DNA from 3 places in the Sphingobacterium corticis genome. Region 3 is predicted to be linked to each of the others. Evidence: riboswitches for the same ligand, from Rfam matches in the RefSeq annotation. Region 3 holds a riboswitch; each other region holds the start of a gene.
What was found. A riboswitch is a leader RNA that binds a small molecule or an ion and turns the genes downstream of it on or off. The one in region 3 is predicted to bind S-adenosylmethionine.

Region 1: another riboswitch for S-adenosylmethionine. It lies ahead of metF (methylenetetrahydrofolate reductase [NAD(P)H]); the one in region 3 lies ahead of ACFSQ3_RS11920 (O-acetylhomoserine aminocarboxypropyltransferase/cysteine synthase family protein).
Region 2: another riboswitch for S-adenosylmethionine. It lies ahead of metE (5-methyltetrahydropteroyltriglutamate--homocysteine S-methyltransferase); the one in region 3 lies ahead of ACFSQ3_RS11920 (O-acetylhomoserine aminocarboxypropyltransferase/cysteine synthase family protein).

What each region holds. Positions count from the first base shown of each region.
Region 1 covers NZ_JBHUMA010000004.1:603,052-614,046, forward strand. The annotation lists gene ACFSQ3_RS03910 (nucleotide sugar dehydrogenase) at 1-842, opposite strand, end outside; gene ACFSQ3_RS03915 (adenylyltransferase/cytidyltransferase family protein) at 917-1,396, opposite strand; SAM riboswitch class I at 1,562-1,666, shown strand; gene metF (methylenetetrahydrofolate reductase [NAD(P)H]) at 1,728-2,684, shown strand; gene ACFSQ3_RS03925 (SusC/RagA family TonB-linked outer membrane protein) at 2,988-6,245, shown strand; gene ACFSQ3_RS03930 (SusD/RagB family nutrient-binding outer membrane lipoprotein) at 6,305-7,726, shown strand; gene ACFSQ3_RS03935 (DUF5689 domain-containing protein) at 7,753-9,300, shown strand; gene ACFSQ3_RS03940 (FAD/NAD(P)-binding protein) at 9,460-10,995, shown strand; gene ACFSQ3_RS03945 (AEC family transporter) at 10,982-10,995, shown strand, end outside.
Region 2 covers NZ_JBHUMA010000004.1:418,830-429,824, forward strand. The annotation lists gene rnc (ribonuclease III) at 1-10, opposite strand, end outside; gene fabF (beta-ketoacyl-ACP synthase II) at 97-1,350, opposite strand; gene ACFSQ3_RS03135 (acyl carrier protein) at 1,377-1,613, opposite strand; gene ACFSQ3_RS03140 (IPExxxVDY family protein) at 1,866-2,366, shown strand; gene pyk (pyruvate kinase) at 2,482-3,915, shown strand; gene ACFSQ3_RS03150 (sensor histidine kinase) at 4,070-5,944, shown strand; gene ACFSQ3_RS03155 (response regulator transcription factor) at 5,979-6,668, shown strand; SAM riboswitch class I at 6,732-6,847, shown strand; gene metE (5-methyltetrahydropteroyltriglutamate--homocysteine S-methyltransferase) at 6,921-9,233, shown strand; gene ACFSQ3_RS03165 (hypothetical protein) at 9,402-9,560, shown strand; gene ACFSQ3_RS03170 (cation-transporting P-type ATPase) at 9,657-10,995, opposite strand, start outside.
Region 3 covers NZ_JBHUMA010000006.1:1,380,149-1,391,143, reverse strand. The annotation lists gene ACFSQ3_RS11940 (patatin-like phospholipase family protein) at 1-576, shown strand, start outside; gene ACFSQ3_RS11935 (alpha/beta fold hydrolase) at 595-1,434, opposite strand; tRNA gene ACFSQ3_RS11930 (tRNA-Arg) at 1,591-1,664, shown strand; gene ACFSQ3_RS11925 (homoserine dehydrogenase) at 1,812-2,993, opposite strand; gene ACFSQ3_RS11920 (O-acetylhomoserine aminocarboxypropyltransferase/cysteine synthase family protein) at 3,043-4,347, opposite strand; SAM riboswitch class I at 4,537-4,653, opposite strand; gene pckA (phosphoenolpyruvate carboxykinase (ATP)) at 4,966-6,516, shown strand; gene ACFSQ3_RS11910 (hypothetical protein) at 6,793-7,173, opposite strand; gene ACFSQ3_RS11905 (amino acid permease) at 7,792-9,279, shown strand; gene ACFSQ3_RS11900 (DEAD/DEAH box helicase) at 9,406-10,662, shown strand; gene ACFSQ3_RS11895 (hypothetical protein) at 10,763-10,995, shown strand, end outside.

The DNA.
Region 1 (10,995 bases), on a different contig from region 3:
AATTGCACGGCTTTATGTGCTAAATAATAAGGATCAACAGAAATGCAATGCCCCCCTACCAATCCAGGTTTGTAAGGCAAAAAATTAAATTTTGTTCCGGCTGCTTTTAATACATCCTGCGTATCAATGCCGACTCGGTCGAAAATCAATGCTAATTCATTGACAAAAGAAATATTTACATCGCGTTGTGCATTTTCTATGGCTTTGGATGCCTCGGCAACTTTAATGCTTGGCGCTAAATGTGTTCCAGCAGTAATAATGGTTTTATAAAGCCCATCGATTGCTAAGGCTATCTCAGGAGTTGATCCTGATGTCACTTTTTTTATCGTGGTCAGCGTATTGACCTTATCGCCTGGATTAATGCGTTCGGGAGAATATCCAGCAAAAAAATCCGTATTAAATTGTAAACCGGATTCCTGTTCCAAAATCGGCACGCAAACTTCTTCCGTACATCCAGGATAAACTGTCGATTCGTAGATCACGATATCGCCTTGCTTCAGCACTTTTCCCAACATCCGCGTTGCCGCGCGCAAAGGACGTAAATCCGGCGCGTTAAATTCGTCAATTGGAGTGGGTACAGTAACAATATAGATAGAGAAAGCGCGTAAATCCTCTTCCGAGGAAGATGCGGCGTAACCGCGTGCACCCGCTGATTCAGCATGCAATTGAAGGGTTGCCTTTAGCGTTTCCTGATCGGCTTCTTTCGTTCGATCAATCGCACTATTTAATTCGCCAACACGCGCTTCGTCGATATCAAAGCCCAAAACTTGTGTGTGCGGAGCAAATGCCAATGCCAAAGGCAACCCGACATATCCTTGTCCGATAACAGCTATTTTCTTCATTCTCCACGAATGTACTAAAATGTCTGTTTATACGGAACATCAAAAAACCGTAAAGCAGATTTCTCTGCCTTTTACTACTGTGGCGTAATTTCGCGAACCAATTTCTCCGCTTCTTTTTCAGCTACAATACGACGTAAGCCGGAGCTCGAAAAACGGTGGTCACGGCTATTGAAATAAAGCTCAATGCCTTTTTTCTCACAGTATTCACGTCCAGTAAAGTTCTTTTCGGCATATTCATCCCCCACAATACGCACATCGAGTTTAAAAGATTTCAAAATATCTTCCAAATCTTGTTCCGTAGAATAAGGTACAATTTCATCAACATACGAACATCCGCGTAGCTGAATATATCTTTCTACTACCGTTTGAGTAGGTGCGTTCTTTTCCGGGCGATCCAATGTTGGGTCCATTTGCAATCCACAAATCAAGTAATCGCATTGTCTTTTGGCTTCCGCCAACATCATAATGTGTCCGGCGTGCAATAAATCAAACGTAGAGAATGTAATACCGATGCGTGGTCCAGGATTGTAATCCGATTGTTTCTGCTTTTCCATGTTGTGTGATTCTTTTGTTTGTTCATTACAAGAATAAAAGATTTTTCTATTGGTAGTGTACGATGTACACCAAATGTACCGGGGACAAATGGTGGACAATGCTCCCAAGCAAATTAAAGTACCTCTTCATTTTGTTATGCCATTCGGTTTTCACATATTTGCGATAGCTTATAGAGAAAGGTCGAGGGATTAGAACCAAGGACGCCTTAGCAACCTGACGCATGTCAAGGTGCTACAATCTACCCAATTAGCCGTTGGGAACGATAAGCGGACGAGCTCCACGCGAGCGACACCATCCTCTGCAAGCCTTCCATTCAACAAAAAGATACGTATGAAGATCATTGATCATATCAAAAATGCGCAAGGAAAAACATTGTTCTCCTTCGAGTTGCTACCGCCCGCGAAAGGTCAGGGAATACAGAGTATATTTCAAACGATGGACGAATTGATGGAATTCAATCCGCCGTTTATCGACGTTACTTATCACCGCGAGGATTATTTATATAAGCAACATGCTAATGGATTGCTCGAGCGCGTTTCGTACCGTAAACGTCCCGGAACTGTGGCAATTTGTGCTGCGATTATGAATAAATATAAAGTCGACGCCGTTCCACATCTCATTTGTGGTGGTTTTACGAAGGAAGAAACCGAAAATGCGTTGATCGATTTGGATTTCTTGGGGATTGATAACGTGTTGGTACTACGCGGTGATGCGCGGAAAGGCGATGCAGATTTTATTCCGACGGAAGGTGGCCATGCTTATGCAACGGATCTTTTGAAGCAGGTAAAAGATATGAACGATGGAAGGTATTTACATGAGGATATCAACACATCTTCTAAAACGGATTTTTGTATCGGCGTAGCCGGATATCCAGAAAAACATTTCGAAGCACCGAACTCCCAAACCGACTTTAAATGGCTGAAGAAGAAAGTGGACATGGGCGCAGAATTCATCGTTACGCAAATGTTTTTTAATGTAGATCGCTATAAAGAATTTGTCACCAAATGTCGTGAACACGACATTAATGTCCCGATAATACCGGGATTAAAACCGCTGACGACCAAGAAGCAATTAATCACCTTGCCTCGCATCTTCCACTTGGATATTCCGGAGGAACTTTCTGAGGCGGTAGAGCGCTGCAAAACCAATGCAGATGTGCGTCAAGTCGGCGAAGAATGGTTAGTACAACAATGTAAGGAATTGATCGATTTTGGTGCGCCAGTTTTACATTTCTACACCATGAGTAATCCAGGTCCGAGCAAGCGTATTGTCGAAAAGTTAGCGTAAACATTCCACATATTATGTGAAGATTAAATGCTTGCCGATTCGTCCGCAAGCATTACTTGTTTAGTAAACAGAAAGTTAATAATTATTTAACCAAACATTTAGCCCTTCCTCATTCTACGATGGCTAGTTTTGCATCGTCAAACAAAAGAAAAAACAACTAAACAACAAGTGCCATTTTGGATTCACCCAAATAGATCATTCTAAAAAAATCATATTTACTTTTCGATTGATTTAACAGCGAGCAACGCTGGTAGGATTTGTATTGCCTGTAGTTTTTTTCTGGAGTTTTAAGAATTGGAAAAAATGATAGATTCATCTACCCGATCAACCGTTGGTCGCCTCACTTTCGACAGAAAAAATAACCGAAGAATACGCTTTACCGCTATCGCTTTTTTACTGTTATTTTCCGTAAAAACGGCACAAGCCGAAAGACATTCAACACTTTTCGAAACGGCCATTTCCCTGCAAGATCAACTACGATTTTCAGCACGCGTAGTTGATGCAGCTACCAACCAACCTGTTGCGGGGGCTACGGTTCGAGTTGCTGATAGAATAGTGGCAACCACTTCAAAAAATGGAGAATTTAGCATATCGGTTGCTTCGGGTAGTGCAATAATGATAGCCACGTTGGGGTACGAAACGCAGACTATAGTTGCCGATGAGTCTACCGCCGCCACGGTTGTACGTTTATTACCAATTGTGAGCGAAGTAGAAGAAGTAGTCGTTACTGCTTTAGGCATTGAACGTACAAAAAAAGCGTTGGGTTATGCGGCAACTGAATTGAAAGGTGAACAACTCACTGAAGCATTACCGAATAATTGGAGTGAAGCGCTGTCGGGACGTGTTGCCGGTGTAAACCTTGTCCGCTCTGGCGGTGGACCAGCTGGATCTAATAAGATTATCTTACGTGGTGAGAATAACTTAACAGGTGCCAACGATGCGCTGATTGTTATTGATGGCGTTGTGGTAAGCAATAGTAGTGGAAATCAAGTGGGAACGGGACATGGCGCTTACCTCGGTGGAGATTCTCCGACGGATTTTGGTACAGGGATTAATGATATCAACCCTGAAGATATCGCAACGCTTACGGTATTAAAGGGTGCGAATGCCACGGCATTGTACGGGCAACGCGGAGCCAATGGTGCTATAGTCATTACTACTAAATCCGGTCGCATTGGCAACGGAATCGGAGTAACATTCACTTCAAACAGCACCATGGAATCCATATCTAGATGGCCAGACTATCAATATGAATATGGACAAGGTGCAGAAGGTGTGCGTTACCATTCATTTCTTGATGGTCCTGATGGTCCGTCTACGCGTAGTACAAGTTCGGCTTGGGGCCCTAAATTCGATGGACAATATTACTTCCAATTTGACCCTGCCACACAAACTCGTGCCGCGGAACGTTCTTTGTGGCAAGCCTATCCAAACGAGAGAAAGAAGTTTTTCGACACAGGTACCACATTCACCAATTCATTGAGTTTAGATGGCGGAAACGAAAGTACGCAGGTTCGATTTTCATTTACCGACCTACGCAACAAATGGATTATTCCAAACACTGGATATGAACGCAACAACCTGTCGTTGACAGCCGCGCATAAGGTTACTGATAAGCTAAAAGTAAATACCCGCATCAACTACCGTCAAAATCGTAGCGATAATTTGCCATCAACTGGATACAACAACCAATCATTGATGTACTGGAGCATCTTTTGGCAACCAAGCGCTCCAATAAGTTGGCTGGAAGATTACTGGCGATTTGGAGAAGAAAATCGAGTACAAAACTTTCCATTCAGTAGCTTGGTTGACAATCCTTACCTTATTACTCAGGAAATGCTTAACAAGAATAAGCGCCACGGAATCACAGGTAACGTAGAAGCTTCTTATGCATTCACCAACGAGTTGGAATTGATGGTACGTACTTCACTCGATTTAAATACAGAAAGGCGTAGCCAACAACGGCCTTACGATACCGAGAAGTTCCGAAGGGGCATGTACAGAACGCAGCAGATAAACAATACAGAGGCTTCTTCCGATGTGATGCTTACCTATAAAAAACAGGTGACACCCGACCTAAACATACGGCTGACAGCTGGCGGAAGTACGCTTCGCAATGAAAGCTCTTTAGAACGGAACGCCGCGGACTCACTGGATTATCCGGGTATTTTCAATTTGGGAAATGCTGCTGGAGTCATCGTAACTACACCAAATCGTTCACAGATCGTGCTCAATAGTTTGTATGCATTAGGTACTATTTCCTTTAAGGATTTTCTTTTTGCAGATTTTTCGTTTCGTAATGATTGGAATAGCGCATTGGCTTCGCCGACAAACAAAGGGAAGGCTTTTCGATATCCTGGATTGAATATGAGTTTCGTGTTGTCGGACGCCGTGAAACTTCCATCAGCTATTTCCTTGATGAAGTTTAGGGCATCTGCCGCCGAAGTAGGCAGCGGTTCCATGACTCCCTATTTGACATCGTATAACTATAATCTCGACCCGACATTTCCGGGAGGAAGATCGAATCCGACACTCATCCCCAACTTAAATTTACAACCGCTAAGCACTTGGTCATATGAGGCGGGTGCCGATGTTGCCCTTTTCAATAACCGCGTTGGATTCAACATTACCTACTATAGCGCCAACACATCGAACCAACATTTGCGCGCAGTTATTGACCGATCATCCGGAGCCAATGAAGTTTTGCTCAACGCGGGAATGATCCAAAATAGTGGATGGGAAATCGAGTCCAAAATTTCCCCTATTCGTAAACCGAACTTTCAATGGACAATGAGTCCGGTATTTAGCGCCAATAGAAACAAGGTGGTAAGCTTGACGGATGATCTTAACGAAATGATCTTGCAAAATGGCCCTGGAAGTCGCGGCGCTATCATAGCTCGCGTTGGAGGGCGAATGGATGACCTGTATGGACGAGGTTACAATAGAGCACCGGACGGGCAGATCATCTATCGGAATGGATTGCCAACGCTGACCGATTCTTTGCAATACATCGGACAAACCAATCCAGCGTGGCGTATTGCGCTTCATAACGAATTTCGCTATAAGCAGTTTCGCTTGGGCATTATGTTCGATGCGCAGTTTGGCGCCGTCGGATATTCGTTGACTTCTGCAGTTCACGCGGAACAAGGTAAAACAAAAAATACCTTGCCTGGTCGTTACAATGGAATTATTGGCCACGGCGTCATCGAAAATGGCGACGGCACGTACGGACCAAACGATGTCATTTCTGAGAACGTGTGGGATTATTATAATGCGCACCTTGGTCGGGACAATGTAGAGGGAACCTCCTACTCCACCGACTTCCTCAAATTACGCGAAATACGATTTGATTATACTTTGGATAGCAATTTACTTCGTCGGATTGGATTGCAACGCGCCACCGTCGGCGTGTTTGGCAGGGATTTATTTATTTGGTCCGATTGGCCAGCGTACGATCCGGAGTTTGGAACTTTAGGCAACGGCGATATAACCCGTGGCTTTGAACTAGGACAGTTTCCTGCTACGCGCACCTTTGGATTTAACTTAGTTGTTGGTCTATAATCGATACTCAGATGAAAACAAATATGATCCGTAAATATATCTATACCATAATCCTCGGAATGCTCGTCATTGTACTTCCGACATCCTGCAACAAAGATTTTCAGGAGATAAACACTAATCCAAACACCAGCCCCAGAGTACGCCCCAGCAGCTTACTTGCTCCCGCATTAACGAAAGTGGTCACCTACAATATGAGTCGTAGTCAGCGCATCACCAACGAACTGATGCAAGTTACGGTGAACATGGGCGATGGAGATGGGCGTATCTTTCGATACGAAGTTCGTGCAACGGAGGCAGACTATATGTGGAACAACTTGTACGTACAGCTGCGAAACTTTCGGGATATTTACGAGTTTGCCGAAGAGCTCAACCAGCAGCAATACATGGCGGTTGCACAAATTTGTGAGGCGTGGATATTTTCGATACTGACCGATATTTATGGTGATATTCCCTACACAGAAGCCCTACAAGGGAAAAACTTAAATCATGTCCTTCCGGTATTTGACAAACAGCAGGACATATATCCCGCTTTGTTCGCGAATCTAGAAGAAGCAAATACATTATTATCCGCATTAGGCACCAATGCATCGCTCTCGAAAGAGTCAGACCCGCTTTTTGGTGGTGAATTAAGAAAGTGGCGCCAGTTTGGCAACTCGCTTTACCTGCGTTTGGCACTACGCCTTGCACATAAACCCGAGCTTAATAGCAGCCAGATTATCACTAAAATCATTGACGTCGAACCGTTGCGCTACCCAATTATGAACGGCAACGACGATTCGGCTATTCTACGTTGGACAGGAAGCGCACCTTATGTATCTCCTTTTGCCACATGGAGACCTGCGGATTGGTATTTTCCGAAGCTCACAAACTTCTTTATTGACAACTTAAGCGAGCGTAGCGACCCTCGTTTGGCTGTTTGGGCAGCAGCAGTAAACGGCGATTATTTTGGTATCCCTAGCGGATATCCTGTCGGACAACCACCTGTTGCAGGCTCTGCCTTGAATACCAACCTCATGTCGGAAGCTTTACTTGGCAACATCATGAACTATGCTGAACTGCAGTTCATTTTGGCAGAAGCTGCGCTAAAAGGATGGATAAGCGCACAGTCGCCACAAGCCTACTACGAACGAGGTGCCATTTCAGCTATTTCCCTCTGGGGATTAGAAGCTCCATCTTTTTATTTAACCTCGGATCTAAATGTTTGGAAAGATTCTTATACAACAGAGCAGAAAATGGAGATGATCCATATACTAAAGTATTACTCGCTGTTTTTTACCGACATGCAATCCTGGTTTGAATTTCGGAGGACAGGATATCCCAAGCTGCCCATTCGTTCGGGACATCTTAATGATGGTAGAATGCCTTCCCGCCTGAATTATCCGGTTTATGTACAATCGGCGAACAGAGAAAATTATCAGCAAGCAGTACAAGAACAGGGGCCGGACAATATAAACACCTTAGTTTGGTGGCAAAAACCATAATCGGCACTATGAAACGACATTATTCCATGAAAAATATTAGTACAGGTATTGCGCTTTTAGCGATCGTGCTTTTTAGCATCAGCGCGTGCGAAAAACGAGATTTCGCCGAAGGAACATTGAGTCCGTATATGGCCATACAAGATATCCGACAAATACATAAAGGAGAAGATATACAGCTCACACCAGATAAGTTATCCGAAGCAACCTTTACCTCGGGAACCGTCATCTCCAACCAAAAAAATGGAAACACGCCCGATGGAATGATTGTGATACAACAAACTAGACGAGCTGGAACCCATGGTATAGCTATTCATGTGGGTGAAGTGGCGAACAATTATTCGCTGGGTGACTCGCTAATGATTAACGTGGGGAACAAAACCTTAAAGCGAAATGGCTTTTTATATATTGATGGGGTAAGCGAATCCGACGTGGAAAGAATTGGAAAAAGCAACTCTGCAATTGTACGCACACTTACAGCATCTTTAATCTACCAACGACCAAACGATTTCGAAAGCACATTGGTAAAAGTCTTAGGTGCGGAAGTAACCCCTCGTCCGACGTCGGGCGAAACGATCAGCGGCGTGAAGAAAATATTGAACGGAGCAGATACCCTACACATGCGTGTGCGTTCAGAATCGAACTTCTCTAACCATATTCTGCCGAGAAACATCAACGTTACTGGGGTTCTTCTTGGCGACCCAGATGTAGAAGATCGGATGGCTGTATGGCCACTCGACGCAACATCGATCGACGACATCTCTGACCCGGAAATTCCTGGCAATTTAGGCGATATGCCGCTTGTATTTGCCGGCTATTGTCCGGATCCGGAAGGTACAGATACCAACTATGAATACATCCAACTATTGGCGAATACCGACATTAACTTCGCAGAAATCCCATTTAGTGTAGTAACAACTAACAATGCTGGAGCCAACCAACCGAATGCAGGCGCCGCTCCGGGAGCGGGATGGGCGACCGGTGGAGCTCGTACGCTGAAATTTAATCTTACCGAAGGCTCAGTTAAAAAGGGAGAATTCTTTTACGTTGGCGGACATCAACGCCGAATTAGCGGTGCAAATTCAACCAGCTTATCTGATTTAAATTGGATACGAGCGGTTCCATACGGAACTACGGGCGGAGACGGACTTGGTAACCCAAGCACCAACATTTTAGCAAACACTGGAAATGCCAGTGGCATGGCCCTGTTCGTAGGTACTAATATTAATGAAGCAAGTGTCCCAATAGATTTGGTCATGTTTGGAGGTACAGGTACCGCTACCGTGATTGACTCCATCAATATGTTAGGTTATCGCGTAGCTAATAACGATCACTATAAACCGTTCGAGCAAGCGACAGGTGTAGCACAACCCTTTTTCTCTATGGGCACCAATCAATACCGCATTCCACATTTCTTACCTGGCAATGTAGGATTCTTTATACAATTGGGCGGAACATTCAATACAACGACTAGAAAATGGGACACTCGGCGATCGTATAATCCGCTGAGGTTAACGAAACAATCTGCGGCTAACGAACTGGAAGTCGGCGAATTCGTCACGAAGCAAATAGAATAAGTAATTTCTTTCCAGCAGCAATTTGAAATCCGCGAATATTGATATTATCCGCGGATTTCACATGTTCATAAAGCAATTCAGATTCATCAAAAAAAAAAGGTTAGGTAACAAATATTTCGCTTATAAACAATACGTTGTTCTTACTGTTTAAGTGTTTGTATGGTCAAACATCTACCCAAAAGTATTGCTATTATTGGCTCAGGAGCCAGCGGCGTTGCCTGTTTTATTCAACTTGTACAGAAACATCTTACCCAAGGAAATCCGTTTCCACTATCGATAACGCTATTTGAAAAACGCAAGGAGTTCGGCGACGGACTGGCGTTCGGAACGGGTCAAGAAGGACATTTACTCAATACGAAAGCCGGATTAATGGGCATTTTCCCGCAGGAACGCATGCACTTCGTACAATGGATGCATCAGAATAGCGATCAAATAGAAAAAGAATTTCCGCAAGTAAGTACACACCCAGATAGCTATCCGCCACGCATGCTATATGGAAAATATGTGCAAGCTACGCTCGAGCAATACGAAACTTGGGCGAAAGAAAACGGTATTCAAGTTAAGAAAATCGCTAGTGAAGTGATCGCTGCGGATGTTGTAGCAAACAATCGAGCGGAACTTGTTACGCAAGATAAGCAGAAGGTGGCTGTCGATTTCGCGATTTTGGCTACGGGAAATCCAGAATCTTCTACATTCGCAAAACTGAAAGATGTCAAAAACTTCTTTTGCTCGCCATGGCCGACCAGCCGATTGCTGAAGGAAATCAAAGATAAAAATACGCGGGTTAGCATTGTGGGCAGTAGCCTAACCGCGATCGACGCGCTCATTACTTTAGTAGATAACGGCCACGAAGGTCCGATTCAATTCTTTTCGCTAACTGGATTGCTTCCCGGTGTTCAAACTCCTTCAGAAATTCCGTACGAAAGAAAGGTTCTTACGCTGAGTAATATTCGGCGAATCATCCGTGAAGAACAACGTACGCTCCGCGTCATCGATCTGATTCGACTTTTCCGATCGGAAGTAGTTAGCACATTGGAAAAACAGATCAATTGGTCGGATGAAGACCGCATCGACAAAGATCAATTGGCATTGCTGGAGCAGGATGTAAAAGATGCAACCTCAGGCGGCAACCTTTTTCAAACTATTTTGTATTCGCTTCGCGAAGATTCCTACAAAATTTGGCGACTGCTCCCTCCTGATCAAAAAACGCTTTTCGGAAAATGGGTAAAACCTCATTTTGACATCTACCGCCATGCTATTCCACTAGAAAATGGCTTGAAGATTCAGGAAATTTTACGTTCTGGACAATTAACGATCATCGGACATACCGACGATATCGAATGGCAAGATGATCATTTTGTATTGAAGAAAGCAGATGGCAGTTCTTATGAAGCCGATTATGTCATTAATGCTTCCGGACCTTCCAGCGATATTGAAAAAATGGCGGATCAGCCGATCCTTCCTGATTTGCTATCCAAGAAACATATCGCGGAACATCCAATTTCGGGTGTACTTGCGGATTTGAATACGATGCGAATTTGGACTTCCGAAACAGACAAGTTGTCTCCGTTTTACGTGATTGGCCATCAATTGGCAGGATCACAATTGGACATCAACTCGCTTTGGTTTAATGTGGAACAAGCCGATCTACTCACAGACGATTTATTAAAGCAATTAGGCCATGGACATCATTAA
Region 2 (10,995 bases), on a different contig from region 3:
GAAGCGCCATCCATCGATAGGAAAAAGAAATAGGTAGCCTCATTCAACAGACTACCTATTTAATACTTTATTTATTACTTGTGATATACAATACCATTACGCTTTATACTTTTTCACGATAATGGATGCGTTGTGCCCTCCAAAACCAAAAGTATTACTAAGAGCGACATTAACAACGCGTTTCTGTGCCTTATTAAAGGTGAAATTCAATTTACTATCGATCTCAGGATCGTCTGTAAAGTGATTGATTGTCGGCGGAACGATATCGTTCTGCACGGCAAGAATAGAAGCAATCGTTTCTACTGCACCAGCCGCGCCCAATAAATGGCCCGTCATGGATTTCGTAGAACTTAAGTTCATTTTATAAGCGTGTTCTCCGAACAAACCAAGAATAGCTTTCGGCTCGCTTAAATCTCCAACTGGTGTAGACGTACCGTGAAGGTTGATGTAATCAATATCGGAATAATCAAGTTCCGCATCCTTCACTGCCATATCCATGGATAACTTCGCGCCTAATCCTTCTGGATGAGATGCTGTAATATGGTGTGCGTCGGCACTCATACCGCCTCCCACAACTTCTGCATAAATTTTAGCACCACGTGCTAAAGCGTGCTCTAAGCTCTCTAAAACGATCGCACCAGAACCTTCGCCGGAAACAAATCCGTCACGATCTTTATCGAAAGGACGTGAAGCCGTAGCTGGATCGTCATTACGAGTGGAAAGCGCATGCATTGCGTTAAAACCTCCGATACCAGCTTCATTAACCGTAGCTTCCGAACCGCCAGTAATAATGATATCAGCTCTCCCTAAACGAATGTAGGTAAACGCGTCTATCATAGCATTCGTTGCCGAAGCGCAGGCAGAAACTGCCGAAAAATTTGGCCCGTGAAGACCATAACGCATTGAAATATGGCCGGGAGCAATATCAATAAGCATTTTGGGAATAAAGAAAGGATTGAAACGCGGGGTTCCATCGCCCTTCACATAGTTTGCTACTTCTTCTGTAAAAGTCGTCAAACCACCAATACCAGCTCCCCAAATAACACCAATTCGATTCCGGTTTAATTTATCGAAATCTAAATTAGCATCTTTCACCGCCTCGTCAGTCGAAGCGATGGCGTATTGCACAAAAGGATCAACTTTACGTGCTTCCTTCCGATCCATAAATTGATGCGGATCAAACCCTTTCACTTCACAAGCAAACTGGGTTTTGAATTTTGATGCATCAAAATGCGTAATAGGAGCAGCGCCACTTACACCGTTCACTAATCCGTCCCAATATTCGGGAACGGTATTACCAATAGGTGTAAGTGCGCCTAATCCTGTAACAACTACTCTTTTAAGCTCCATTAATTATGCTTGGCCTAATAAAAATGTTAGTTTACGTTCTTTTCTAAATAAGCGATAGCTTGACCAACTGTACTGATGTTTTCCGCTTGATCGTCTGGAATAGCAACGTTGAATTCTTTTTCAAATTCCATGATCAACTCAACAGTGTCAAGTGAGTCTGCACCTAAATCGTTAGTGAAAGAAGCCTCAGGTGTAACTTCGTTTTCATCAACACCTAATTTTTCAACGATAATAGCTTTTACTCTTGATGCGATATCTGACATGATTCTCTAATTTAATTGTTTAATAAATCTGTGCAAAGAAAAATAAATTTACTCAAAAATCAAACTGCGATTTTGAGAAATACGAATTAAGAACAAATCAGCAGGGCTGTTGTTTTATAAATACACTTTTCTTATAAGACTATTGTGTTCAATAATAGGTATTATTATAAGATTACGCAACTAAAATTGTGCAAACCGTTGGTTATTGTAAAAATCCTTAGCTTTGTAAAACCGACTAACGTCAGATAGTTTGTGAGTAAAATTACCTTTAAATTAGAAACAGATTTTGACCTTGAGCTCGACTTTGTGCTTATCGGCATCAGTTCAACGCTTCGAGATTATCGTTTATGCCACTTCGTGAATAAGCATACCAATCTGCAATTCACGCATGGAAAAGAAGATTATATTGATCATAAAGGAATCCCAAAAGAAAAGCCGCGAAACGAGATGGATTACCATATTGTGTATGAACAAAAGCGCGGAAAACCGTCAGTAAAGCAACATTTCTCCACGTTCCGTTATGCACAATCTACTTACGATCATGAGTACTATTTAATAAGCAATCGAGGCGAGGAAGGTGGATTGTTGATCCCTGAAGCAGCTAACTTCGACTACTTTATATTGATTAAACATTTCATCGATGATGATGATTTAAAAACTTTAATCGACAGCTTAAAGAGTATCGTAGATATACTCCTTGTGAAAGAAATCGACCCAATTATATTGAAATCCAAAGAAAATCTGATATTTTAGCGCTTTATTATAGTGTATTTGATACACTTAAGCGATTAAGCTGATAAACTGCATGTTAATATGATGCATCGCTGGTAAAATAATTTGAATTAAAAAAACATAAACATAAAAGTAAATGGAAAAGCTGAAAAAGCGGACCAAGATTGTTGCTACAATTGGCCCCGCTTCATCCAACAAAGAAGTGTTAACTCGTTTGATCGCAAAAGGTGTAGACGTTTGTCGTCTCAACTTTTCACACGGTGCACAAGAAGATCACCTAAAAGTGATCAACACCATCAATGAGATCAATCAGGAAAACCCATTCAACGTTGGTATCCTTGCCGACCTTCAAGGTCCGAAAATTCGTATCGGAAAAATGAAGGAAGGTGGAGCGATCTTAGTTAATGGTAGTCGTGTAGAAATTACTACGAAAGAAAAGATCGGTGATGAAAACAGCATCTACATTACTTACGAAAACTTCCCGAACGACGTTAAGGAAAACGAAATCATCTTGTTAGATGATGGTAAACTGCAATTGCGCGTAATCTCTACCAACCGTAAAGACACCGTAACCTGTGTGGTTGTTCACGGCGGTATCCTTACCTCACGTAAGGGTGTCAACTTGCCAAACACAAAAGTTTCTATCCCTTCTCTAACGGAAGAAGATTTAGACAACTTGAACTTCGCACTCGATCACGGTGCAGATTGGATCGCGATGTCATTCGTGCGTTCGGCGGAAGATATTATTCAGTGTAAAGAAATCCTTGCTAAAAAAGGTTCTCAAGCAAAGATCATTGCAAAAATTGAGAAGCCGGAAGCGATTGAAAATATCGACGCAATTATTGCGGAAACAGATGCGATCATGGTTGCTCGTGGCGATTTGGGTGTTGAACTTCCGATGGAAGAAGTACCTGGATTGCAAAAAATTATCGTTCAGAAATGTCGTGATTTATCTAAACCGGTAATTATCGCTACGCAGATGTTGGAAACAATGACCAATACACCTCGCCCAACTCGTGCAGAGGTGAATGACGTAGCAAACTCGGTATTGGACGGTGCTGATGCAGTGATGTTGAGCGGTGAAACTTCTGTTGGTGAATTTCCTGAAATCGTTATCGAAACGATGGCAAAAATCATCACGCACGTAGAATCAACTTCTTATCCATATTATAGCTCAAAAGATACTGGCGAATCGGTGAACATTACAAAAGTAGCTGATGCTATTTGCGGAAGTTCTATCTTCTTGGCAGAAAAAACGGACGCATCTGCGATTGTTGCGATGACTTCATCTGGTTATACGGCATTGGAGATTTCCAGCTACCGCCCGAATGCAGATATTTATGTGTTCACAGGTAACAAGAAATTATTGAATATGCTTAGTTTAGTATGGGGTGTTCAAACGTTCATTTACGAGAAATTCGAAAGTACTGACGGTACAATCCAAGATGTAAACGAGTTGTTGAAAGAACACAAACTAGTTACGCCAGGACAAATCGTGATCAACACGGCTTCTACGCCATTACACGAAAAAGGCAGAACAAACACAATCCGTGTATCTGAAGTAAAATAATGCTCGATTAAGCATATTTTAAACTATATTGAGCAGTCGCCAAATTGATTTTGGCGGCTGTTCTTGTTTTGAGGAACGTTGATTCTAGCCAATCGCCTGTTAAATTGTGTTAAAGGCATTTTAAGCAGCGTTTTGCCTAATTACTTTTGCAATAATGAAGAAAAGAAGTATTACCCTAATTATATGGTTTATGTCGGTGGCGCTATTAGGCGTTACTGCCATGCAATACTACTTCATCCGACAATCCTACTTGCAAAAATCAAAAATATTTGATGAAACGGTAAAAGCTTCGTTGGCTATTGTGGCCAATAAGATTGAGCGTCAGGAGGTTTATGAGTTTACAACGAAGCAAGCAAGAATCAACCAAGAAAAATTTGCAGAGGATAAAAAGTTACAAAAAGAGAAAGAAGTTATCCTAGCAGAGCAAATCGCCTTGCAGGATCAAATTAATAAGCTCCGCACGAAGGACTTTGAGGCACGCGATCTTTACCGCAATGAGGAAGAAGATTTAAAACGCAATTTCCCAAATGCAGCTTATGTAAATAACGTTTTTTTTGAAACCTACGTTCGTCGACCCGACTACCGCAACCTAATTACTTTCTCTATCGAGAAAAGCTACGATATCCAAGATCCCACTCTACCGTTGATATCAACGACTGTAGGCGCACGTAAGCGTATTCCAGAAATACTTGCACGTGATGATAGCACGCGATTCGTAATTCCCATCGTTGATGATGGCACATTAAATGTACACTCTTTCGTTTGGGCTACACTCCCCCCTATCAATGATGCAAAAACCATTTTGCAACTGCAGGAAGTGGAGAAAAAACTCCGAGATCTTAACTTCAAAAAATTAGCGGTTGCCACTAGTTTGTATGACACAGTAGCGATTATCGGGGGAAAGGATAGTCAGGTTATCAATGATATTACGGCGAGTATAGCCATGTCGAAGCGCCCTTTGAAGGACCGCATTAAACCGGAGCTAGCAATACATTATTTAGAGAAAGAGTTATATAACCGCGGAATTGCTTCGCCGTTTTTTATGCAGATTCGTCCGCGGCCAAACGCTGCGCCGATAATCCAAGCGGCCTATAACGTGGATGACGAGGATTTCCAACGAATTGATAATGCTACCGAATACGCCACACCACTTTTTCAAGGAGATCAAGGACGGTCGCCGGGTTTGCTTTCTATTTATTTCCCATCAAAAGAAAGTCATATCGCCGGAAACATGAGCTTTATGGTAGCGGGTGTCTTGGCGTTACTTTCTTTATTGGTTGGCTGTTTTGCCTATACGCTTACCATCATTTTCCGCCAAAAGAAAATATCCGAGATGAAAACAGATTTCATCAACAACATGACGCACGAGTTTAAAACGCCAGTAGCTACGATTATGATTGCCAGCGAATCGCTTCGCGACAAAGAAATAGCTTCTAATGAAACGCGTGTCGCCAAATTGGCGAATATCATCTACGATGAAAATGTCCGACTGGGATCGCATATCGAACGCGTGCTCAACATCGCACGCTTAGAAAAAGAAAACCTGAAAATGGAACGCACGAAAGTGCATGTAAATGATCTTGCAAACAGCGTATTGGATAGCATGCAATTGCAGTTACAAAAAGCTGAAGGCCAGTTTCACATCGATTTATCAGCTGCCAAAGATGTCGTGATTGGCGACGAGCTACATTTATCAAATGTGATGTTCAACCTGATTGATAACGCCATTAAGTACAGCACGGAAACACCGGATATCACCGTGCGTACCTACAACACGAAAAACACCATCGTGCTATCTGTTGCGGATAAAGGCGTAGGTATGTCAAAAGATCATCAGGAAAAAATCTTCGATCAATTCTACCGCATCCCGACTGGAAATATCCACAATGTGAAGGGATTTGGATTGGGTTTGAGTTATGTTAATAATATTATTAAAATTCTGAATGGAAAAATCACGGTAAAAAGTGAGAAGGATAAAGGCACACAATTTGAAGTAACACTACCGTTGATGAGTTCCGAACAAGCTTAATCGGACCATTCATCACATTTTTAAATAGAAATCTATGTCTCAAAAAATACTACTCGCAGAAGACGATCCAAATTTGGGCGATCTTTTGAAAGATTATCTGGAACTTAAAGGAAAGTTTGATGTGGTGCTGTGCAAAGACGGTGTCGAAGCAATGGATGCTTTCCGAAAGGACGAGTTTGATCTATGCATATTCGACGTTATGATGCCGAAGAAAGACGGCTTTTCCTTAGGTAAAGATGTCCGCAAAGTAGATCAAACTGTACCTATTATTTACGCGACTGCGAAAGGTATGATGGAAGATAAAACGCAAGCTTTCGAATTAGGCGGAGATGATTATATTACCAAACCTTTCCGCGTTGAGGAATTACTGTTACGTATTAACGCCTTATTGAAAAGAGCTTCCAGAGATAAAGAAGATGAAACTCCCGATAAGTTTGAGGTTGGTGGCTATTTCTTCGATTATACCAGTCAAGTTATTTCTTACAAAGGTCAGCAACAAAAGCTTTCTACCAAGGAAGCGGAATTGCTTCGATTGCTTTGCCTGAAGAAAAACGATGTACTTACACGCGAGGAAGCATTGGTAAAAATTTGGCACGACGACAATTACTTTACCGGCCGCAGTATGGATGTGTTTTTGAGTAAACTTCGCAAATATCTAAAGGAAGATCCAAACGTTGAAATTGTAAATGTTCATGGTAAAGGCTACAAATTATTAGTAAGTTAATAGCCTACCTACTGGATTTCATTTTAAATTTTGAATTTCTACTTTCGTTCTATAACTTTGTAGTGCTTATAGAGAAAGGCAGAGGGAATAGACCCGTTGAAGCCTTAGCAACCTGTCGCTTGAACAAGGTGCTACATTCTACTTCTACCTGCGAGGGACTAATAGGGGAAAGATAAGCTGAAGTCACTGTTTCTTGTGGCCTTCTCTAATAGCAAAATTATCAATTGAAAATAAAAATTAGAGAATAAAACTATGTTAACGACAAACAACTTAGGTTACCCAAGAGTAGGTCCTTTTCGAGAGCTAAAAAAAGCAAACGAAGCTTACTGGGCAAAAAAGATTACCAAAGAAGAACTTCTTAATACCGCAAAAAGTATCCGCGAAGCCAACTGGAAACTGCAAAAAGAAAACGGCATCGCGCTTATTCCTTCCAACGATTTTTCTTTTTATGACCAAGTATTGGATTTGACTTTAACGGTAGGTGCTGTGCCTGCACGTTACGAATCATTATTGGACAAGATTGATGGTGAATATAATTTAGATTTATACTTTGCTTTAGCACGTGGTTTCCAGGCGGAAGGCGTCGACGTAACAGCAATGGAGATGACGAAGTGGTTTGATACAAACTACCACTACATGGTTCCTGAATTCACGAAAGATCAAACTTTCGAGTTGACCTCCGAAAAATTCTTGAACGAATATAACGAAGCAAAAGCGTTAGGTCTAGATACAAAACCTGTTTTGATCGGCCCCATCACATACCTATTATTGGGTAAAGAAAAAGAAGCTGGTTTCGAGCGCATTGATTTGATCGATCGCTTATTGCCTGTTTACGAAGAAATTGTAAGCAAACTGGCGGCAGCTGGCGCTCAATTTATTCAAATCGATGAGCCTTATTTGGCGTTAGATATCGACGAGAAAGTAAAAGCACTTTATAAAACTGTTTTCGAAAAATTAAATGCTGCGGCTGGTGATACGAAGCTGATCGCAACGACTTATTTCGAAGCGTTGAAAGATAACGAAGATTTAGCATTGAATCTTCCAGTTCACGCTTTACACATTGATTTAGTTCGTGGTGAAGATCAGCTAGACACGATTTTAGCGAAAGTTCCAGCTTCACTTACTTTGTCATTAGGCGTGGTAGAAGGCCGTAATATTTGGAAAAACGACTACGAAAAATCTTTGGCAAAGATCAAACAAGCTGTTGATGCTTTGGGTAAAGATCGCGTTTGGGTTGGTCCTTCTTCTTCCCTACTACACGTTCCTTTCGACTTAGATAACGAGAAAAACGAAGAATCGCTTCCGGCGGAAGTTAAAAACTGGTTGGCTTTCGCAAAACAAAAATTAGCGGAGGTAAAAGATTTAGCTGTTTTGGCTGATGGCGAAGTAGATGCAGCAACCACTGCTCGTTATGAAGCAAACAAAGAAGCGGCAGAAAGCCGTCGCACATCTCCTTTGATCCACAAACCGGATGTTAAAAGCCGTGTGAGCAATATCACTGATGCAGATGCGACACGTACGTCGGTATTTGCAAAACGTAAAGAAGCGCAGAAAGCTAAGTTTGGTTTGCCAGATTTCGCAACAACAACGATCGGTTCATTCCCACAAACAAAAGATGTACGTAAGTGGCGCGCAGATTTGAAAAAAGGCGTTATCACGCAAGAAGAATACGATAAAGCAATTGCTGAAGAAACGGAGAACACGATCCGTTTACAAGAGCAATTGGATATCGACGTGTTGGTACACGGAGAATTCGAGCGTAATGACATGGTAGAATATTTCGGTGAGCAGTTGGCAGGATACGCGTTTACGCAGTACGGTTGGGTACAATCCTACGGTTCTCGTTGTGTGAAACCTCCAATTATTTATGGAGATGTTTATCGTCCGCAAGATATGACTGTCCGTTGGTCTTCTTACGCGCAGTCCTTGACAGATCGTCCGGTAAAAGGTATGTTGACCGGACCGGTTACGATTTTGCAATGGTCATTCGTTCGTAATGATCAACCACGTTCTACCACCACTTATCAAATCGCTTTAGCGATCTTGGATGAAGTTCAAGCATTAGAAAAAGCAGGAATCAAAATCATTCAGATCGATGAGCCGGCAATTCGTGAAGGCTTACCGTTACGCAAAGCGGATCAGAAAGATTACTTAAACTGGGCAGTTCGTTCGTTCCGTGTATCGTCTTCAAATGTAGATGATGATACGCAAATCCACACGCACATGTGTTACTCGGAATTTAACAACGTTATTGAGGATATTGCTGCGATGGATGCAGATGTTATTACTATCGAAACATCTCGTTCTCAAATGAAATTATTGAATGCTTTTGCTGGTGATTTCAAATACCCGAACGATATCGGTCCTGGTGTTTATGATATTCACTCGCCTCGTGTGCCTAGCAAAGACGAGATGGTGGATTTGTTGCGCAAAGCGAAAGCAGTAGTTCCAGCGGAGCAATTGTGGGTAAATCCAGACTGTGGATTGAAAACACGTGCTTGGCCAGAAACCAAAGCTGCGTTGGAATCCATGGTAGAAGCTGCCAAGATCTTACGCGCTGAATAATACTTATAATCACACATAACTATTTTTCAAATCCCGAAGTGAGCGAATTCACTTCGGGATTTTTGTTAATTAACGATTTCTTGAAGATATAATTTGTTCCACATCAAACATTAGCTAAAATGTGCTGTTTTGTAGTATAAAAGAACGATTATGAAAAGATTTATACCTATGACATTGCTATTTGCAATGGTCGCGAACTTATTGACAAGTTGTCAAGTTATTGAAGGCATTTTCAAAGCAGGTGTATGGACCGGCGTGATTGCGGTAGTTGTGGTTGTTGCTTTAATTATTTGGATTATTGCTAAGGTTGCAGGCGGAAGAAAATAGCAATTCTCAGCATAACACAACATTACCTGTATAAAAAAATAGGCTCATCGTTACTGATGAGCCCATTTTTTTAAGTGATTTTTGAGTTCGTTATGCTTAAGCAGTTTCTTCTTCTTGCTTAGAAAGAACGAGCTTGCGAACAATCCACTTCTCAATCTCTACGATAATAAAGACAGCTAAACCTAAGTATACGGGATATTGCCAAAATGATAATTCCAATGGCTGAGTACCGAAAATACGATTCATGAATGGCAAGTAAGTGATCGCTGCTTGTAAAGCAAATAGTAAAACTGCAACAATGTAAATGGCGTTGTTGGTAAAAAACTTACTATCGAACGCTGTTCCATGAATACTCCGACAATTGAACAAATGAAACAACTGCGAAATTACTATGGTTTGCATCGTAACTGTTCGTATAGTATCATTGTTCACGCCTTGATCCGTTAGATACTGCACCAAGTACAATGTTCCTCCAGCAATAACAACAGAAACAAAAACGATCCTCCAGATAAAGTATCCGCTTAACAATGGTTCCTTTGCATTTCGCGGCTTCCGTTTCATAGTACCTTCTTCTATTCCTTCAAAAGCTAGCGCTAAGGAAACAGTTACAGATGTAACCATATTGACCCATAGAATCTGCAAAGGCGTGAGTGGCATAATATATCCAAACAGAATACTAGCCATTATCAATAAACTCTCTGCTCCGTTTGTAGGTAAAATAAAAAGGATTGTTTTCTTAAGGTTGTCATATATTCGCCGGCCTTCTTCTACGGCATCCACGATCGTTCGGAAATTATCATCAGCAAGCACCATCTCGGACGCGTCCTTTGTTACTTCCGTTCCTTTTATTCCCATGGCAATCCCAACATCCGCTTTCTTTAATGCTGGAGCGTCATTAACACCATCACCAGTCATTGCACATATTCGTCCTTCGGCCTGTAAGGCTTCCACCAAGCGCAGTTTGTGTTCAGGACTGGTGCGAGCGAAAATATCATATTCTAAAACGGCTTTACGCATTTCCTGATCACTCATCTTTTCTAGATCAGCACCCCGACAAGCTTTCTCCCCATCGCCAATTCCCATTTCTTTACCAATCGCTTTCGCGGTATCAACGTGATCTCCGGTAATCATTTTTACGCGTATTCCTGCATCTGCACAAATCTTGATCGCTTCTATAGCCTCTTCTCGAGGCGGATCAATAATGCCGGCAAGGCCTACCAAAATAAGATCTTCCTCCAAATCGTCATGATCAATGTCAGAATTTCCAGAAGGAACCTGTTTATAACCGGCTGCAATTAATCGTTTTCCTTCTTTAGCTAAGTTAGTAATCTGTTCTTTCCAATACTGCAAGTCTAGGTCTACTGCTTCGCCATCATCATTAAGTTGCTTCGTCGCCAATTCAAGCAAACGATCAGGTGCGCCCTTCACATACATA
Region 3 (10,995 bases):
ATGGATTTCTCCAATCCTTGGTTTGGTATATTGAAGGGCACGAAGGCGTTAGATTCGTTAAAATTGATCTTTCCGGATGTGCCGATTGAAACGTTGCCCATTCGTTATGTTGCTGTAGCTACTGATCTGAAAAACGAGTGCGAGGTAGTATTCGATCAAGGAAGCATTTACAATGCCATCCGCGCTTCCATCGCTATTCCTGCTGTATTTACTGGCGTGGATACTGAAAGTGGTTACTTGGTGGATGGAGGAGTTTTAAATCCGCTCCCAATCAATTACGTGAAAAAGAAACGAAGAAATATCGTCATTGCTGTCAATTTGGATGGCCGTCCTGATCCTGAATTTGGTTTGATGGCGAATAATGGCAAATATACATCTGTAAGCGTTTTGCAGGAAGCATATTTTGCAATGAGAAGGAGATTGAGCCAATTATCGGTCGACTTGTATAAACCGGATTATGTAATTCATGTTCCACATAATGCAGCTGGACTGTGGGATTATCATCGCACGGCTGAATTGGTGGAAAAGGGTCGGCAATGGACGGATGCCTTATTGCCAACCTTGAAAGTCAAATAAAAATCTATTTGTCAATCATTATACTTTAACCTGCGCCGGAATACGCTGCAAGTAATCTTTCATGGCCAGATTGAACGCGGATTCGTTCTCAAGATTCGGCAAATGTCCGCTTGCAGGAATTTGTGTAAACGTAGAATGCGCGATCTTTTCGTGCATCGTCCGCATCAATTCTTCTGAAGTCAGTTTATCTTCCTCTCCGCGTATAAGCAAGGTCGGAATTTGTATGTTTGGCAACACTTGCGTCGTTTCGGTTCGCGAAGCTAATGCTAATAATGTAGAGCAAATACTTGATAAGCTATTTCTTCGAATGCTGCTTTTAATCAATTCAACCGCTTCTTCGTTTTCCTGCGCACGCGGATTTGCAAACACATTTTCGATAAAGCCAATCGCAAATGGTCGTCGTCCGTGCGATAAAACTGCTTGGATGGAATCAAATCTTTTTTGCTTCGCCACGTTATCGTCCGCTTTGCTGTGTGTGTCACATAAAATCAATCCGGCGATCAAACCCGGAGCTAATTCATAGCTGCGTAAAGCAATATATCCGCCCATGGAGATACCGCATAATATCACACGGCCTAAATCTAATTTTCGGATGAAGGCCAAAAGATCTTTTGCGAAAACATCTACTGAGAAAAAGCTATGGCCGGACGTGGTATTCCCATGTCCGCGCACGTCGATCGCAATTCCAGTTGTTGCGTCATCTAATGCGCTTAATTGATTTCGCCACATGTTTTTGTTGAAAGGAAAACCATGAAGAAAAATAACCGTTTGAGCATCGCTCTGCGACGATTTTTTGATAAAGTAGGAGATGCTGATGTCGTTAATTCTGATTTTATTGCTTTTGATCCGTTCGCTCATAAAAATATAGTGTCGATAAATGTTTTGTTATCAATAGGATGTGATTTTGATAACATTTTTACGGTATTAAAGTTTAGAAAAAATTTGCAATAATCGAAAAAGTCACGATATTTGCATCACCAAAACGATAACGCATCGCTTGGTAATAAAAAAACTGCGCTCATAGCTTAACTGGATAGAGCACCTGACTACGGATCAGGAGGTTAGGGGTTCGACTCCCTTTGAGCGCACTTTTTTACTTCTCTCAAAAAAATCCATTCGTTTTCATTTTCCATTTCTTTACAAAATAGATTTTCTATTGATGTAATTTGTTAGATAAATCGAGAAAAATAACTGTGCAATCACGTATCAACATGATCGCACAGCCGAGGTTTTATTTACGCTAATTCTGCCAAGAAATAACCATCGCGATGAATGAGTTCGCGATTTTTGATAATATTTTGAAGATTCACTTTTCCGATTACGTATTTAAAATCCACGCCGTAGAATCGCTCCGAAATACTGTCGAAGTTTAGCGCTTCAAGTACGGATTCGTCTTCGTAACGCAGATAAACGGTGATTTCGTAGTCGGTGGTGTATTTAACCTGTTGCGATTTCAAATGTTTTTTGAATTCATAACGGTATCCGTAGCGAAGCGCAGTAATGTCGGACAGAACGGCAGAACCCGTCGGGTGACCGCCGGCACCTTTTCCAAAGAAAAACTGCTCATCAGCGAAAGCAGCTTTTACCACCACACCATTGTTTTCATTTTCTACACCATATAGCAAGTTGTCTTTCGTAACGAATTTTGGCAATACATATAATACCACTTCATCTTCGCTCAATTCCTTCGCTAAAGGAATCAATTTGATCTTGTAATTCTTTTCGCGTGCATACGTGATATCTGCCAGCCCCAGTTTGTCGATTCCTAGATTTAAAATGTCTTCCGGTTTTACATAAATGCCATACGCGTGGTTTGCAACAATGGCCAGCTTGTATTTTGGATCGAATCCACCCACATCCAAAGTAGGATCTGTTTCCGCAAAACCTAATTCCTGCGCTTTCTTTAATGCGCTATCATAATCTTGGTTTTCGTTGAAGATTTTGGAAAGAATATAGTTGGAAGAACCGTTAAAAATGCCGCTAACGCTATGCAGTAGTTCGTTGTCGTAGTATTCTTCTAAGTTACGAATGATTGGAATGGATCCGCAAACAGCACCTTCATACAATAAAGCTTTTCCGGTTTCTTGTTGGATGTTTGCCAATTCTTCCAGGTGCGTTGCGATCATCTTTTTATTTGCAGAAACTACGTTTTTGCCTGCACGCAATGCGCGCTGTGTGATCTCGAATGCTGCGTCTGCATCATCAATCAATTCTAAAACGGTGTTGATTTCCGGGTCATTTAAAACAGCATTCGCGTCGGTGGTGAATAAATGCGCTGGCAAAGAACGTTCCTTGTTCTCATTTTTGATGACAAATTTCTTTATCTCTAGATTAAGATCTTTGGTTTTAATGATGTCGTATAATCCTTGACCCACTACACCAAACCCAAACATCCCAATCGTTAATTTTTCACTCATTATTCTGTATTATTATATATTTTGTTTTTTGATTACAATCGTTAAACTCTTACAGCGTTTCAAACGCCTGTTCTAAATCGGCTTTAATGTCATCGACATGCTCTATGCCGACGGATAAGCGAAGTACGCCTGGGTAAACTCCAGAACGGCGTTGATCTTCGTCACTCAGTTGCTGATGTGTAGTGGTGGCCGGGTGGATAATCAATGTTTTAGCATCTCCCACATTCGCCAAATGACTAACCAATTCCAACGCATCAATAAATTCATGTGCTTTTTCGCTTCCGCCTCGAATCGCGAAAGACAAGACCGCGCCATAGCCATTTTTTAAATAATTCTGTGCCGCATCGTGGTAAGGGTGACTTTTCAATCCTGGATACGAAACGGACTCTACTTGCGGATGGCTTTCCAACCACTGTGCAATTTCCAATGCGTTGTCCACATGACGTTGCACACGAAGCGATAAAGTTTCTAATCCTTGTGTGAGTAGGAAAGAATTGAATGGAGAAAGAGCTGGTCCGAAATCTCGTAAACCTTCTACACGCGCGCGGATGGCAAATTGAATGTTTCCGAAGGAACTTCCTTCACCGAAAACTTCCGAAAAGATCAAGCCATGATAGCCTTCGGAAGGTTCCGTAAACTGCGGATATTTTCCGTTTCCCCAATTATAATTCCCACCATCGATAATTACTCCGCCAATTGTGGTTCCATGTCCACCAATCCATTTTGTTGCCGATTCAACTACTACATGAGCACCATATTCTAAAGGCTTGAATAGATAACCGCCAGCGCCAAAAGTATTATCAACCACCAACGGCAAATCGTATTTCTTCGCTAAAGCAGAAATGCGCTCAAAATCAGGAATACTGTAGGATGGGTTTCCGATGGTTTCCACGTAGATCGCTTTTGTTTTATCATCAATAAGTTTTTCAATTTCCTCCGGGTCGCCTTGATGTGCAAAACGCGATTCGATACCCAACCGTTTGAAAGCAACGTTGAATTGATTAAATGTACCTCCATATAAATGAGAACTTGCAACAAAGTTATCGCCGCTTTCCAAAATATTGTTTAATGCGATGAATTGTGCAGCCTGTCCGGATGAAACGGCAACGGCAGCCACGCCACCTTCCAGCGCAGCAATACGCTTTTCAAAAACGTCGGTTGTTGGATTCGTTATTCGCGTGTAAATATTTCCGAAATCTTTCAGTGCGAATAACTCTTCGCCATGCGCAGCGCTTTCAAAAAGATATGAGGCTGTTTGATATATGGGTAAGGCGCGCGCTCCGGTAGATGGGTCGGCTTCTTGGCCGGCATGTATCTGTAGCGTTTCGAATTGCAAAGGTCTTTTGTATGCCATAATAGCTTTGTTAAGTGGTTTTTGGTGGTGAAATCAATTTTAATCGCGTGGATCGACTATTCAAATAGGCAATTAACACATTCGCGCTCGCGGACAAGAAGCTACCTGAAGCTTGAAGCTAACGGATATAAAAACTGAAAACACTTCCGTAGAAGCTAATAAAAATGCTGTTTCGTTCATCTGTTCTATTATTTATATACTCCAAAACATTATTATTGTTTTGGACAGGAATTGGCACCTTTTCAATCTGTGTTGTTGGTTGCCAGTGGGTCATCGAGCCAGTCTCTCGCCACTTCTTTATAAATCAAGACCTGATCGGTTAGGGAAGGCGTTGATTTGTACTATCGACTGATATACATCAGCAAATATAAGAGTTTTATAGATGTTGCCAAATTATCGGAGAAAAAGTTTTGACTGGAAGCAACTAAAAAGAACATGAACGATATAATTTTCCGCTAAAATGTTTTAGCTATTTCGTTTAAATTAAATTAATATATAAAGTTTTGCAAATCAATTGTTTATATGTGTGTATCTGATACAATAAGCTAAAAAGCAGTTTTCTTTAGCAACACTTATCGATATTTTTGCAGTACGCAAACAAAAACAAATTGAACCGTTATGCAAAAACTTCTACAAGACTTGAATGCTGAAGTGATTTTTCAACCGCAGGGCGAAATTTTCGAAGAATTATCGCCTGCTGAACTGGTTGAGTACGCTATCCAACAAAAAGAAAGCACATTATCAGCCAACGGATCCTTAAATATTCTTACCGGAGAATTTACTGGTCGTTCCCCACGCGATCGCTACATCGTTCGAGATGCGATAACTGTCAATACAGTTGATTGGGGAGTTGTTAATCAACCTTTGAATCCCGATATTTTCGATATATTGGAAATGCAGGTGGTGGATTATCTCAATACACGAGAAGCTTTGTTCACTCGCCGTGCTAATATTGGCAGCTTCTCAAAATATAGTCGTTGCATTCGATTCGTTACAGAACTTGCTGCACAAGATTTGTTTATTCGAAACATGTTTTTGCCTGAAAAGGATACATTGAATACGGATGATTGGACAGTTTATGTCGCATCAACTTTGAAAGTAGTGGATTATGAAGCGCTCGGGTTGAATGCCTCAAATGCGGTTGTTCTCGATTTTTCTCGTCGCGAAGTACTCATTATAGGAACGGCATATACTGGAGAAATCAAAAAGAGTATGTTTTCGATGATGAACTTTGTGCTTCCTCAAAATGACGACGTATTTCCGATGCACTGCTCTGCTAATGCAGGGAAAGATGGAGAAACGGCCTTATTCTTTGGCTTATCCGGCACGGGAAAAACTACTTTGTCGGCAGATCATGATCGTTTTTTGATTGGCGATGACGAGCATGGATGGGCAAATGAGGGAATCTTCAACTTGGAAGGCGGTTGCTATGCGAAATGCATAGGTTTGAAAGCAGAGACAGAACCTGATATTTACAACGCAGTGCGCTTCGGGGCACTAACGGAGAACATGCTTCACCGTCCAAAGACACGTGATTTAGATTTTGATAACAAGTCAATCACAGAAAATATCCGCGTTTCTTATCCTATCAACTTTATACCAAATGTGGTTAAATCAGACATTTCTGCTTCGCCGAAACACATCTTCTTCCTAACGGCAGATGCATTTGGTGTTTTGCCGCCATTATCGAAGTTGACCGTTGAACAAGCGATGTACTATTTTTTAAACGGATATACCGCGAAAGTCGCAGGAACAGAAGTCGGCGTTGCCGAACCTGTCGCAACATTCTCTGCCTGCTTCGGACAAGCATTTCTTCCGTTGCATCCAATGCGCTACGCCGAGATGTTGGGCGAGCGTTTACATCGCGATCCATCCACGGAAGTTTGGTTAGTTAATACGGGTTGGATTGGTGGACCTTACGGAGTTGGTCGACGTATTCCGCTATATCATACGCGTGCTATGATTCGCGGAGTTATGCAAGGAGCGTTGGATGATGAGCATTTTGTAAAACATCCGATATTTGGTTTGTGCATGCCGGTATCTTGTCCGTTGGTGCCGGATACGATACTCGATCCACGATTATTGTGGGCTGATACGGACTGCTATGATTTGAAAGCTCGTGAGCTTCAAGGATTATTTGAACAGAATTACCAAAAGTACATCGATTAGTAGGGCCTAATTGTATCTGAGATCAAGGCTTTTCCATGGTGTTGAAAAGATGGTGTAATTTACCTTTAGTGAAAGAACAATTGTTTGATTGATACATAGTGAGAGTTTAATCAAACCTAAATCACATGGTGTCGGAAAAATGGAGTGTTTCGCTATATGCGGCAATGCTACATCCTAGGTTAAGAAGAGGTGTCTGTTTTGAAAATCGAAAAACGCAAGGAAAAATAACGGGCTAGCATCATAAAATGCTGGCCCGTTGTTGATGTAATCAGTCTTTTATCGCGTACAATTTGCAGTCCATGTTTGGCCATCTCGATTAAACGCAATACGTAAAGTCGAAGCGTCAATAGATATCGTTCCAAATTCGCCGTTGCTTAAACGTAGCGTGTTATTATCTCCTTTTTCCATAGCAATATCTCCCAAAGACGGGATGTCGCCAGAAAAATTGAATGTGTAATTGTCGCCAACTTTGTTAACTCTAACACTTCCATCTTGTTCAGCAATGGTAGATCCACCGCCATTAAAACTTACACGACCGTTATAAACGCCAGTGAATAAATCATTGTCCGCTGGATCGTCATCCTTACTACAAGCGCTGAATGCGAATAAAACAGCAAGTAGCATAAAGCTATACATTTTTAAGTTTAAGATTTTCATATCTGTATATTTTTTTGTTGTACAGTCATTTAATCATACATCATGCCACACGATATTTATTTTATATATCAATACAAGCGCTGCTAGGGTAAATTAAATCAAGTTGATCATTAGAATTGTTTCAAAAAACCATATCAATCGGCTTTAATCAGACTGAAATCCGTCAGTCTGCGAAACGTAATACAAAATCTAAGGGAGTCGACTATTCGAAGAAATCCCGTGTTTACACGGTGCTTAATTGCGGTGGTTCCGGCATTTGCTACGTGTTTATCCTCATCACATAGTTTGCTAAGACCAAAATTGCAATAAAGTAAAATTCGTCGACTTAGTAGAGTTCACCGATTTGAGGAGGTCGAGGTATCTTAATTCATGATAAACTATCGCGAGGTAAAAATTGTACTTGTCGCATAAAATTGGAAACCTTACGCAATTAATAGGTCGATTCGTAAAAATAATAAGCAAATTGCTGTTGAATTTGACGATGTTTACATTCGTATAACCATAAAAACACTTTCTTTTTAAGCTATAGTGGTAAAAAAGCAAGATTTTGAATAAGAGATTGACTGATTTTTTTTATTTTTTTGTACGTTTACGCTGTCTAAAAAAATTAATCTAAACATGTGGTATAGAAAATCCATATCAAAACTCGTTGCAGAAGCGCAACAAAGCGGAGAAGGTACATTAAAAAGGACGCTTACTAGCACAGGGCTGGTTGCTTTGGGCGTAGGAGCTATCATCGGAGCGGGGTTGTTCTCAATTACTGGTATTGCAGCTGCTGACCATGCTGGACCTGCTGTCACTTTAGCGTTTATCGTTGCTGCGGTAGGTTGTGCGTTTGCCGGCTTGTGTTATGCAGAATTCGCCTCAATGATTCCGGTTGCTGGAAGCGCCTACACGTATTCTTATGCGACAATGGGCGAATTTATGGCTTGGATTATTGGATGGGATCTTGTGCTAGAGTATGCGCTCTCGGCTGCAACAGTAGCCGCTAGTTGGTCGCAATACGTTAACAAGTTAGTGATTTCAATTTTTGGACAGGGTATCCCAGATTCGCTATTATATGGTCCTTGGGAAGGTGGTATGGTCAATCTTCCAGCAATTATAATTGTGGTGTTGATATCCTTATTGTTGATGCGTGGAACACAAGAATCTGCCTTAGTAAATAATATTTTGGTTATTCTTAAGGTTGCAGTTGTATTGTTGTTTATCATATTGGGATGGAAATTCATCAACCCGGCAAACCACACGCCATTCATTCCAATCAACGAAGGGGAGGAATTGTTGAAAGGTGGCCAGATTGGTATGTTCGATTTCTTTCGGGAAGGATATTTCGGTCACTACGGAATAAGCGGTATTTTAAGAGCGGCAGGTGTTGTATTCTTCGCTTTCATCGGATTCGATGCGGTAAGTACAGCAGCGCAGGAAGCTATTAATCCCAAAAAAGGAATGCCAATTGGTATTATCGGCTCATTGGTTATCTGTACAATTTTCTACGTAGCTTTTGCTTACGTATTGACTGGTCTTGCCAACTACAAAGATTTTCAAGGTGACGCTAGTCCCGTTGCAACGGCTTTTGCTACGACTGGATACACGTTTTTAAATACCGCGATGACGGTAACTATCGTTGCAGGTTATACTTCTGTAATCCTAGTTATGTTATTGGGTCAAAGTCGTGTTTTCTATACGATGAGTAAAGATGGTCTATTGCCAAGTATTTTCTCAGATCTTTCTAAACGTCAAACTCCTTGGAAAACAAACTTGATTTTCATGGTTTTCGTTAGTCTTTTCGCTGGATTTGTTCCTGTTTCTGACCTTGGTCACATGGTAAGTATTGGAACCTTATTTGCGTTCAGTTTAGTTTGTATCGGGGTTTTAGTGTTGCGTAAGAAAGACCCAACTGCAGAAAGACCTTTTAAAACTCCATTAGTTCCTTTAGTGCCAATATTAGGCGTTTTGGTTTGTGTTGCCATGATGGCATCATTGCCAATCGAAAGCTGGGAACGTTTGGGCGCGTGGATGTTGTTAGGTGTAGTTATCTATTTCATTTATGGTAAAAGCCGAAGTGTACTACGCAAAGAAATCGAAAGTGGACAATACAAAGATTAATTGTTCGATTCAATAAATCTACATTTAACGACAAACGTCGTTCCTTTCGGAGCGACGTTTGTCGTTAAATGCGGTTAAAAATTAGTACATTACAGCGTTTTTAATATTTATACCAAACACAACATCTTGAAATTTACTGAATTCGGTTTTGTTCCGACCTTAGAAGAAGGGTTAGAAAGCATGGGCTTCGAAAACGCAACGCCCATTCAAGAACAGACCATGCCCATCATATTGAAACACAAGGATCTGATTGCTTGCGCGCAAACCGGTACGGGTAAAACGGCTGCCTATTTGCTACCTATTCTGAATAAAATTTGTGAAGATCCAAAAGATCGGGTGGATACTATTATTTTAGTTCCCACGCGCGAATTGGCTTTGCAAATCGATCAGCAAATTATGGGCTTGGGCTATTTTACGGGAGCAACTTCCATTTCTGTATATGGTGGTGGTGATGGTGCCGGCTATGAACAGCAGAAACGCGCGATTCGCGAAGGGGTTCATATAATCGTAGCAACGCCAGGACGATTGATTAGTCATATGTCTTCTGGAAAATTCGACTTCTCCCAGTTAAAGCATTTGGTGTTGGACGAAGCGGATACCATGCTAGATATGGGCTTCCACGACGATATTATGCGTATCATCAGCTACCTGCCGACTAAAAGACAAAGCTTGTTGTTTTCGGCCACCATGCCTACGAAGATTCGTGCTTTGGCAAAAAAGATTTTACACGATCCGCAAGAAATTAATATCGCTATTTCAAAACCTTCCGCCGGAATAGATCAGCATGCGTATATGACCTACGACGATCAGAAAGGTCAGTTAATTCGACATATTCTTTCTAATGAAGAATACGCGAGCGTGATTGTCTTCGCATCTAAAAAAGATATTGTAAAAACTTTGGCGCGTGACCTAGCGAAGAGCGGGATTCCAGCCGAAGGGTTTCATTCGGATCTGGAACAAGCACAGCGCGAAGCCATCATGAATAAGTTCCGTTCGAAACGCTTGCGTGTATTGATTGGTACGGATGTGATCAGTCGAGGAATTGATATCGTCGGTATTAGTTTGGTAGTTAACTATGATGTACCACCTGATCCAGAGGATTACGTACACCGCGTTGGTCGAACCGCGCGCGCAGCTACAACAGGTACGGCTATCACATTCATCAACGAGAAAGATCAATCCAAGTTTGCGCGTATTGAGAAGTTGATTGAGTACGAAATTAAGAAATTGCCTTTGCCAGAGGGAATGGGAGAAGGTCCGAAATATAATCCACATACAGGAGCCCCGAAGAAACGCAATAACAATAAGAAAAAAAAGCCCTTTAGGCCTAAAGGAAATAAGCCTACTACCGACAATCACAACGATACCAATCGAGCGTCATGATACGTAGTTGTGTTGTGTACAACTATTCTCAAACATCCCGATTCAAACAAATTGTTGATTCGGGATGTTTTTGTTTTGGAGCCTTATTAAATCAAACGCAATGGTTACAAAACAAGATATTTTACGCAAAATTGAACAGTATCATGCGGACTTTGTACGCGAAAATCCGAAACTTGAAAGCCATACTGTAGATGAAATCTTCGATCTTTATTTCTACGAGGAAAGTGACGATTTACCTGCCGTAGGTTTTAATCCTCAGTCGGGAGAACATTTAAGGATTGGTGAAAAATTGTACTATCATCCTGATTACAGTCATTTGGTGCCGGAATTATT